DNA from 3 places in the Leisingera sp. SA32 genome. Region 2 is predicted to be linked to each of the others. Evidence: riboswitches for the same ligand, from Rfam matches in the RefSeq annotation. Region 2 holds a riboswitch; each other region holds the start of a gene.
The links. Region 2 has a riboswitch for cobalamin ahead of AC0IPL_RS12490 ((2Fe-2S) ferredoxin domain-containing protein). Riboswitches for the same ligand answer to the same signal wherever they lie in the genome.
Positions count from the first base shown of each region.

Region 1: another riboswitch for cobalamin. It lies ahead of AC0IPL_RS06640 (DUF1636 family protein); the one in region 2 lies ahead of AC0IPL_RS12490 ((2Fe-2S) ferredoxin domain-containing protein).
Region 3: another riboswitch for cobalamin. It lies ahead of nrdH (glutaredoxin-like protein NrdH); the one in region 2 lies ahead of AC0IPL_RS12490 ((2Fe-2S) ferredoxin domain-containing protein).

Region 1 is NZ_JBVYHB010000003.1:314,334-317,599, forward strand. Features, by position in the region: gene cobN (cobaltochelatase subunit CobN) at 1-21, opposite strand, end outside; gene cobW (cobalamin biosynthesis protein CobW) at 176-1,210, opposite strand; gene AC0IPL_RS06640 (DUF1636 family protein) at 1,214-1,621, opposite strand; cobalamin riboswitch at 1,719-1,927, opposite strand; gene cobO (cob(I)yrinic acid a,c-diamide adenosyltransferase) at 1,978-2,613, shown strand; gene glpD (glycerol-3-phosphate dehydrogenase) at 2,681-3,266, opposite strand, start outside.
Region 2 is NZ_JBVYHB010000007.1:175,884-179,149, reverse strand. Features, by position in the region: gene AC0IPL_RS12500 (ABC transporter permease) at 1-70, shown strand, start outside; gene AC0IPL_RS12495 (FAD-dependent oxidoreductase) at 67-1,323, shown strand; cobalamin riboswitch at 1,425-1,632, shown strand; gene AC0IPL_RS12490 ((2Fe-2S) ferredoxin domain-containing protein) at 1,721-2,440, shown strand; gene AC0IPL_RS12485 (ABC transporter substrate-binding protein) at 2,427-3,266, shown strand, end outside.
Region 3 is NZ_JBVYHB010000016.1:22,582-25,847, reverse strand. Features, by position in the region: gene AC0IPL_RS18285 (TonB-dependent receptor plug domain-containing protein) at 1-610, shown strand, start outside; gene AC0IPL_RS18280 (MarR family winged helix-turn-helix transcriptional regulator) at 642-1,121, opposite strand; gene AC0IPL_RS18275 (DUF2218 domain-containing protein) at 1,259-1,543, shown strand; cobalamin riboswitch at 1,617-1,808, shown strand; gene nrdH (glutaredoxin-like protein NrdH) at 1,911-2,132, shown strand; gene nrdI (class Ib ribonucleoside-diphosphate reductase assembly flavoprotein NrdI) at 2,137-2,553, shown strand; gene nrdE (class 1b ribonucleoside-diphosphate reductase subunit alpha) at 2,535-3,266, shown strand, end outside.

The DNA of each region.
Region 1 (3,266 bases), on a different contig from region 2:
TTCGCGGAAGACGACATGCATGGGTCAGGCCTTTCGCAACGGGTGCAGACAGGTGCGGAGGGCAGGTCCCGGCCGCGCGTGGGGGGACAGCCCCCGCCCGAGGGAGCGGCCGGGGGCTGTGCGGTCCAGGGACCGGACAGGACAAAAGCTATCTTCGCCCCGAACCCGCATCAGCTCAGGCCCCCAGCTCGGCGCGGATTGCCGTCGCGTCGATGTTGTCGTGCTCGGCGATGACCACCAGCTGGGTCTTGCGCGGCTGCGCGCCCCAGGGTTGGTCATATTGCGCACGCAGACGCTCGCCCACGGCCTGAACCAGCATCCGCATCGGTTTTCCTTCCACCGCGACATAGCCTTTGACGCGCAGGATGTTGCGCTCGCGGGCCAGTTTCACGATGGCATCTTGCAGCGCTTCCGGATCGGAGACTTCGCCCATTTCGACCACAATGCTTTCGAAATCGTCATGCTCGTGGTCGTGATGGCCGTCGTGATGGCTGGGACGCGACTCCAGATCGTCCTCGGCGGCGGCGTTCAGGCCCAGGATGATGCGCGGATCGATCACGCCTTCGCTCATCGGCAGGATCGGCAGCTTGCGCGGGGCCTCGGCTTCGATCACGGCGCGGGCTTTCTCGATGCCCGCGTCGCCGGCCAGGTCAGCTTTGGACAGCAGCACGATGTCCGCGCAGGAGATCTGATCCTCGAACACCTCCGACAGCGGGGTTTCGTGGTCCAGGCTGTCGTCGGCCTCGCGCTGGGCGGCAACCGCGTCCAGATCGGGGGCAAACTGGCCCTTGGCCACCGCTTCGGCATCGGCGAGGGCAATTACCCCGTCGACGGTAATGCGCGAGCGGATCGCGGGCCAGTCAAACGCCTTGAGCAGCGGCTTGGGCAGGGCCAGACCGGAGGTTTCGATCAGGATGTGCTCCGGCGTTTCCGGCAGGGCCATCAGCTGTTCGATGGTGGGGATGAAATCATCCGCCACGGTGCAGCAGATGCAGCCGTTTGCCAGCTCCATGATGTTGTTTTCAGGGCAGTTTTCATCGGCGCAGGATTTCAGAATGTTGCCGTCCACGCCAGCGGTGCCGAATTCGTTGACCAGAACCGCCAGCCGCTTGCCTTGCGGGTTCTGCATCAGGTGACGGATCAGCGTGGTTTTTCCCGCGCCCAGAAAGCCGGTGATGACAGTGACGGGGATCTTGTTGAGATCGCTCATGAATTACTCCTCAGAAGGGAAGGCGGCCGGCGGGATGCGGGCAACAGATTGTTTGCGAAAGACGGTGGGGCGCTCGCGCCAGGGCACCAGCCCGTCGGCGCTGGCCGCATAGGCGGCGGTGCCGGTCAGGATCTCGGACACATGCAGGTCAGGGTCCATGTCGCCATAGACATAACTCCAGCGCTCCGCGCCACCGGTCAGCACCACCGCGCAGCTGCGCGAGCAGGCCGACAAGCATTTGACCCCACGCAGGGTGACGCCCTCGGGCAAGCCCGCCTGTTTCAGCGCGTCATGCAGCAAGGTGCCGGGGCGGGTGGCCTCGGGGTCGGCGCCCTCGTTGCGGCAGGTCAGGCACACGGTCAGGGTGACCGGGTCTTTCGGGGCGGCGGCGGGCGCCTGTTCATCAGCCAAAGGCACGTCTCCTGTCATGGCAGGCATGCGGGATAGCCGAAAAGGGGCGGTCACCATGCCTGCCCCTCACCCGGTCGCGGAACACCCCGCCCGCCCGTTGATCTCTCACGCGCTGGCAGGTCTCCCGGCTTGCGGATGCCAGGGCGGCGGCCCTGTCGGCCATCCTGCCTTCCCGGGGGTGTCCCAGTGGCATGGCGGCCTCATCCGGTCACGGTCGCGGGGGCGGCTGTGCTTATGGCCCTTGGTGGCCGTTGTCACATTCCCTCTTCGCCTGCGATTGCAGGAACCAGCGAAACCCCCTTGCGCTATCGCGCCCTTCTTTGTCAAGACTTGCACCAAACAGCTGGAGAGCCCCCATGAGCGAAAAACCCGAAACCGGCATTTCAGAAGAAGATGCCGCCCGCCACGCCTCCAAGATGGCCAAGAAGAAGGCCGCGCGCGACCGGATGATGAAGACCAAAGACGGCGAGAAGGGGCTGATCATTGTCCACACCGGACCGGGCAAGGGTAAATCTTCCTCCGGGTTTGGCATGATCATGCGCTGCATCGCCCACAAGATGCCCTGTGCGGTGGTCCAGTTCATCAAGGGGGCCTGGCAGACCGGCGAGCGCACGCTGATCGAGGAGAATTTCAGCGATCTCTGCCAGTTCTATGCGATGGGCGAGGGCTTCACCTGGGAGACCCAAGACAAGGCGCGCGACATCGCCGCCGCGCAAAAGGGCTGGGAGAAGGCCAAGGAGATGATCCTGGATGAGCGCAACACCATGGTGCTGCTGGATGAGATCAACATCGCGCTGCGCTATGAGTATCTGGATCTGGAGGAGGTGCTGGAGTTCCTGGTGGCGCACAAGCCGCCGATGACCCATGTGGTGCTGACGGGGCGTAACGCCAAGGAAGAGCTGATCGAGATCGCGGATCTGGTGACCGAAATGGGCCAGATCAAGCACCCCTTCCGCGCCGGGGTGAAGGCGCAGAAAGGCGTTGAGTTTTAACGCCGAGGGCAGCGCCCTCCCGTAGCGAGGGGCGGGTGCTGCCCGGCTTATCGGCCGGGCAAGTTTGTCACGCCGCAGGCTGTGCAGTTTTTTCCTGGATGTAGGCATCCACTGCCTTGCGCTGGGCGTCATCCAGCCGCAGCCCCAGTTTGGTGCGCCGCCAGAGATAATCGTCGCCTGCGCGCACCCATTCGCGGGTGACGGCCCAGTCCAGTTCCCGGGCCGTGATGGTCGCACCGAAATTCTGGCCCAGATTCTCGGCCGTTTTGGCGTCGCCCAGAACCTCCCAGGCCTCTGTGCCGTAGGCGCGGATCATCCGCCCCGCCCAATAGGGCGTGAGGAAGGGGTAGTCCGCGGCCAGTTTTGTGGTCAGTTTCTCCACGTCATCCACCGCGAAATCGCCGCCGGGCAGGGCCACGCCAGCGGTCCAGTCCGCGGAGAGCTGCGGGAAGGCCTCGCCGATTTTGGCCAGCGCCGCCTCGGCCAGTTTGCGGTAGGTGGTGATCTTGCCGCCAAAGACATTCAGCAGCGGTGCCTGCGCCTTATCCAGCGTCAGCACGTATTCGCGCGTCGCCGCGGTGGCAGAACTGGCGCCGTCATCATAAAGCGGACGCACCCCGGAGTAGGTCCAGACGATGTCATCGCGCGTTACC
Region 2 (3,266 bases):
GCTGCTGGGCGTCTTGCTGTCGACAACCGTCGGGCTGGTCGAGAAACACCTGCTGGGGTGGCGTACATGAGCCGGAAAACAGAGAGTGAATACGATGTGGTTGTCGCCGGTGGCGGCGCGGCCGGCATCGGCGCGGCGCTGGGGGCTGCCCGCGTCGGGGCCAAGGTGTGCCTGGTGGAAAAATACGGGTTTCTCGGCGGCGCGGCGACGACCTCGCAGGTTCTCGCCTATTGCGGTTTTTTCCAGCAGGGGGCGGAGCCGGTAAAGGCAGTCGGTGGCGCTGGTGATCTGGTGCTCGATGCGATGCGGGCCTGCGGCATGACCGGTGAGGCCCACAATTCGGAAACCACCGGCAACTGGATCATCCTGCTGAACCCCGAGTCCGCAAAACTGGCCTTCGACAGGGTTCTGGCCGATCACGGTGTGGACGTGTTGCTGCATTCCCGTGTCGCAGCGGCAACGCGCACGGCAGACCGCATTGAATCGGTCACGGTGGCAGGGATGGAGGGCAGGCGCCGCATCATCGCCGAAGGGTTTGTGGATGCGACGGGGGATGCCAACCTGTCTCTCGTCTCCGGCGTTGAAATGCGCGAGGGCGATAGGGAGGGCAAGCTCCAGGCGGTCTCCGCGCCGATCCGGATTTCCGGTCTCGACCCCGAGACGCCAATTGATCGGCGCGCGATCCAAGCCGCCATCGCGGCGTACAACGCAACCGGCACCCACCCGATCACCCGTCGTGATGGGGGTATCTACACCCGCATTCCCGGCACTGGCGACATGTGGTGGATGATCATCGACCTTGCTTTGCGCGATCTCACCTCCGGCAGCTTCACCTGGGCCGAGCAGCGTGCCAGAGAAATGGCGAATGACTATGTGCAAATGCTGCGCGATCATGTTCCGGGTTTTGCGCGGTGCTTCCTGGCCCAATCCGGACCGCAGATTGGCATTCGCGAAAGCAGGCATCCCGCCACCCGCTATGAAATGACCGCCGAGGATCTCGCCAGCGGGCGGCAGCGTCCCGACAGCGTCGCCCGCGCGGCCTGGCCGGCGGAATTGCATGGCGAAGCAGGCAAGCCAATCTATCACCCGGTGGGCGGATCGGGATATGCCTCTGTGCCATTGGACAGCCTGAGGGTCCGTGGCCTCGACAACCTTTTTGTTGCCGGGCGCGTGGTAGGTGCCGACCCGGTCGCGTATGGATCCATTCGGGTGATGGGCACAGCCTTTGCCACCGGGGAGGCGGCCGGTATTTCCGCCGCATTGGGAACTGCCAACGGGGAGGACGTGGGCGCGGAGGTGCGCCGCCTTGGTGGTTTGACCTGACCCACGCGGCACCCATCAGCCGGTATTCCATGCTGCGCCCCGGTGGACGTCATTTGGGTATCGCGCAAAGGGCATAGCAGTTGACAGATCGGAGGAATTTGCGCAGACATCCAATCGATGGTTCCCGGCCATATCAGGCAATGGGATGAAAAGGGAATTTGGTGAGGGCCCAGCGGCCCAAGTCCAGAACTGCCCCCGCAACTGTGAGCGGTGAGTACTCCGTCAGAACCACTGGATCTGCCAGATCCGGGAAGGGACGGCACGCTTTGATCCGCAAGTCAGGAGACCTGCCATCGGCAAACCGTAACCAATCGGGCGGAGGGCCCGTGGAGGAAGAGATGACAGTGTCCACAGCGTTCTGCGCCTGCGTCTGCCCGCCTCCGCTCATGAGGCATGCATGGACGCGCGCATCTATTTGATTTCCGCAACTTACGTCAGCCAAAGCCGGTTTCGCGCATTGGCCGGCAGCCTGGCGGCGGCGGCGCCCTGCACTGCAACGGCGGTGCGGCTGGAGGGTTCTGGCGACGGGCTGTGGCGGGCGCTCGACGGGATGGCCGAGCTGGGGGCAACCCGGATTGAACTGCGCCCGGTCGGGCTGCCGTTCTCGCAAAGCCTGGAGAGCTGGCTGCCCGGTGCGGCCAGCGCCTGGCTGGCGCGCCAGGCCGGGGCGCGCCCTGAAATCCTGCTGGCCGGCGCGCCGCAGGCCGATGCGACGGTGGTGCACGCCGTCGCGCAGGCGCAGGTCGCCCTGTCGCCGATACAGCCGCGTCCCGATGGTGAATTGGGCAAGGGCTGGGACAGCCCGCCTGGTCATCGCCATCACCTGCTGGTCTGCACCGGGCCGCGCTGCCATCTGAAGGACGCCCCCTGTCTGCTGACGGCGCTGAAGGCGGAACTCGGACGGGCGCAGGTCGCCGCGGAGTGTCTGGTGACCTCCACCGGGTGCCTGTTTCCCTGCAACAGCGGGCCGGTCGTCATTCACTATCCCAAAGGCAACTGGTACCGGGTCCGCAACCGCGTGGAGGTGCGCAGCTTCGTGGCTGAGGCACTCTGTGCGGGGCGCGTGCCGGATGCTTTGATTATTCATCATTCAGGAGAGACACATGAGCTTGTTTAAGAGCCCCGCAGCGCTGTGCCTTGCTGCTGCTGCCACGGCGGCGCAGGCAGCTCCGGTCACCATTCAGGGCTGCGAAACATCGTACACCTATGAAACCGCGCCGACGCGGGCCATCACCCTGAACCAGCAGGCTACCGAAGTGATGCTGGCGCTGGGTCTGGAGAAGGCCCTGGTCGGCACCGCCTATCTGGATGACAAGATCCCGGCGCAATGGCTGGCCGCATATGACAGCGTGCCGGTGCTGGCCGAGAAATACCCGGCGGCGGAAATTGTTCTGACACAAGAGCCCGACTTCCTGTTTGCAGGCTTTGCCTCCGCCTTTTCCGAGGACAATCTGGGCGCGGCACAGAAATGGCACGATATGGGCGTTGGCACCTATCTCGTGGATGCCTCCTGCAAGGCGGCGCATCCGCAGGATGTTCCGTTGACCATCGCACCGATCCTCAAGGATATCGCGGTGATCGGTGACATTTTTGGCGTGCCGGACCGCGCCGACGCGCTGATGGCCGCCACCAAGGCCCGCATTGCGGCCGTCGAGAACAACCCGGCCGGAGCCGGGCGTACCGCCTTTATCTATGACAGCGGCACCGACACGCCGTTTTCGATCGGCTGCTGCGGCGGCCCCGCGCTGGTCGCCAAAACGGCGGGCCTGACCAGCATCAGCGCCGACGTGGAGGGCGCCTGGGTTGATCTGGCCTGGGAACGCGTTGTCGAGGCAGACCCGGATGTGATCCTGCTGATCGAGGCGGAATGGTCCTCGGCGCAAGAAAAGCGGGACTACATGGAAGCCGACCCGGTGCTGTCCCAGCTGACCGCGGTCAAGGCG
Region 3 (3,266 bases), on a different contig from region 2:
GGATTATACCGGCCTACAGGCGTCCCGCGCACAGAACATCGTTGTCGGTGCTGACTGGGAGGCCGGCAATTGGCGCCTGAGCGGTGAATGGTTCGAGACCGAAATCGACGGCGTGCGCAAACAGAACCGCACCATTGTCGGCAGCGAAGACTTCGCAACCTCCGGCTTCAACTTTGGTGCCACCTATGGCTGGGACAGTGGTTTTGCCCGCATGACCCTGTCCAACAGCGACGCCGAGATCAACGGTCAGCCCTCCAGCAGCTATGACCTGCGCGACATCGGGGCGCCGCTGGGTCAGGTGATTGCGCTTGAAGTGCAGCAAGAGCTGTCGCAGTACAACCTGCTGGTTGGTGGCAGCGTTCAGGCGGCGCTGAGCCATGACGCCCAAGGTGCCTATGCGACGCAGGAACTGCCGAGCTATGAGGTTGTGAATGTCTTTGCCGAATACAGCCCCGCGTCGCTGAACGGTGTGACCATCCGTGGCAGCATCAACAACCTGTTTGACGAGAGCTATTCGGACCGGGCGACCTATGGCGGTGACTTCAATGGCTTCTCGACGCTCAAGGAGCCGGGCCGCACCTTTGTCATCGAAGCGGTCGCCCGCTTCTGATGCCAGTTCCTGACGCCCGCCGCCGCGGGTATCAGGGCAGCAGCTTGATCAGCAGCCGCGACAGGGCATAGGCCTCCTCCGTGGTCAGGTGCGGGCCGATCTCGGCCTGCATCGCATCCCGGTAGGCAGGCCAGATCTTCGCATGCAGCCCCGCCCCGCGGTCGGTGAGAAACAGGATCTGTCGGCGCCGTCCCTCGGCGACGACGTCGCGCCGCAACAGCCCGGCCTTTTCCATACGGCCAACATGTCGGGAGAGGGCGTATTGCGGGACGAAAAGCCTGTCCTCCAGCGCCGCCATCGGCTGGCCCTGGGGGCCGGCGCGGTCCAGTTCGAGCAGGATCTCGTACCAGATCGGATCACTGATGCCATGGGTCTTCAGCGCCCGCGCGATCCGCGGGTGAAACTTGCGGTGGGCGCGCATGATGTTGAACCAGGCGCGGTTGTAGGACACCTCCTCCTGGGCGTCCGCGAAAAACGCCGCGTCCTGCGATTTGCCGGGCCGGGATGTCATGGTCGCGTCCTTCCAAGTCGCAGCGGTGCCAGAGGCCCAAGCACGGACCGGCGGCAGGCGGCAGGCGGAACGTGCTGAAACTGTTGAAAATCAATACCTGCCAGTACCTTGGCCATTATCGCTTGAAAGGAACAGCAATGCAAACACAGACGGTTTTCCAGTCTCCTCAGGCGGCGAGCTACCTGTCTCGTATGGTCAGCCATTTTGGCCACAAGATCCCGGTGGCCAAGACCCCGGAGGGGGCGGAGTTGCAATTCGTGTGCGGTGTGGCGCTGTTGCGGCTGGAGGGTGACCGGCTGCGCATGCACGTCACCGCCGCGACAGAGGCCGAACTGGCCCAGACCTGCGCGGTGGTGGAAAGCCACCTGCTGCGCTTTGCCTTTCGCGAGACGCCTGCGCCGCTGGTCTGGCAGGCCGGTTGAGGGCACCTGTGGGTAGCGCGCCATTTCCTGTGGATAGAGTAAACAACATATTGACGGGCGCCCCCTTCATGACCCTATATGGAGTGGCTTTGGTGCCTGTGATTCACATCAGAGGCTAAGAGGGAAACCGGTGCAATCCCGGTGCTGCCCCCGCAACTGTAAGCGGCGAGTCAAACCCCATATGCCACTGGCGCGGCTGCGTCGGGAAGGCGGGCCAGACGTTCGAGCCGCAAGCCAGGAGACCTGCCAGAGCTGATGAGACGTGAACCACAGGCGGCGGGCCTGGGTGCGTGGTCCTGCCCGTGGTTGCGGTGCTGGAACCGTGACCCTGTCCCCTTGTCCGCAGCAGCAGATAGGGACCAGACCAATGACCATTACCGTGTATTCCAAACCGGCCTGCGTGCAGTGCACCGCCACCACCCGCGCGCTGGATGCCCGCGGGCTGACGTATCAGGTGATTGACCTCAGCCAGGACAGCGACGCGCTGCAAAAGGTGCAGGACATGGGCTATCGTCAGGCACCGGTGGTGGTGGCCGGTGACAGCCACTGGGCGGGGTTTCGCCCCGACATGATCACCCGGCTGGCGTAACAGCTTGGCGGGCCTGGTCTATTTTTCCAGCGGGTCGGGCAACACCCACCGCTTTGCCAGCCGTTTGGGCCTGCCTGCCCAGCGGGTGCCGCTGCGCCACAGCCAGCCCTTGCCCCACCTCGACGCGCCTTTTGTGCTGATCTGCCCCACCTATGCGGATGGGCAGGGGCGCGGCGCGGTGCCGAAACAGGTGATCCGCCTGCTGAATCAGCCCCCTTTGCGGGCGCTGCTGCGCGGCGTGATCGGGGCGGGCAATCGCAACTTTGGCGAGACCTTTGCCCTGGCGAGCGATGTGATAGCCCGCAAATGCAACGTGCCGGTGCTGTACCGATTTGAACTGGCTGGCACCGAAACCGACATTGCCCGCGTGCGCGCCGGGCTACAGACATTCTGGGGGATGGAATGCTCGATTCCAGCGTAACACCTGAGCGCGACTACCACGCGCTGAACGCCATGCTGAACCTGTATGACGCGGAAGGACACATCCAGTTCGACGCCGACCGGCAGGCGGCGCGGCAGTATTTCCTGAGCCACGTGAACCAGAACACCGTGTTCTTTCACTCTCTGGACGAAAAACTGGGGTATCTGGTCAAGGAAGGCTACTACGAGGCGGAGGTGCTGGAGCAATACGACCGCGCCTTCTTGCAGCGGATCTGGGATGCGGCCTATGCGCATAAGTTCCGCTTTCCGACCTTTCTGGGCGCGTTCAAATATTACACCTCCTATACGCTGAAAACCCGTGATGGCGGCCGCTATCTGGAACGCTACGAGGACCGTGTGGTGATGGTGGCGCTGGCGCTGGCGCGCGGCGATGAGGCCACCGCGATGCAGCTGATGACGGAAATCATCTGCGGCCGGTTCCAGCCCGCCACGCCCACCTTTCTGAATGCCGGCAAGAAAAGCCGGGGTGAGCTGATCTCCTGTTTCCTGCTGCGGCTGGAAGACAACATGGAAAGCATCGGCCGCGGAATCAACTCGGCCCTGCAACTCAGCAAGCGGGGCGGCGGTGTGGCCCTGATGCTGACCAATGTGCGCGAACATGGCGCGCCGATCAAAGGCATCGAGAACCAGTCCTCGGGCGTGATTCCGGTGATGAAGCTGCTCGAAGACAGCTTTTCCTACGCCAACCAGCTG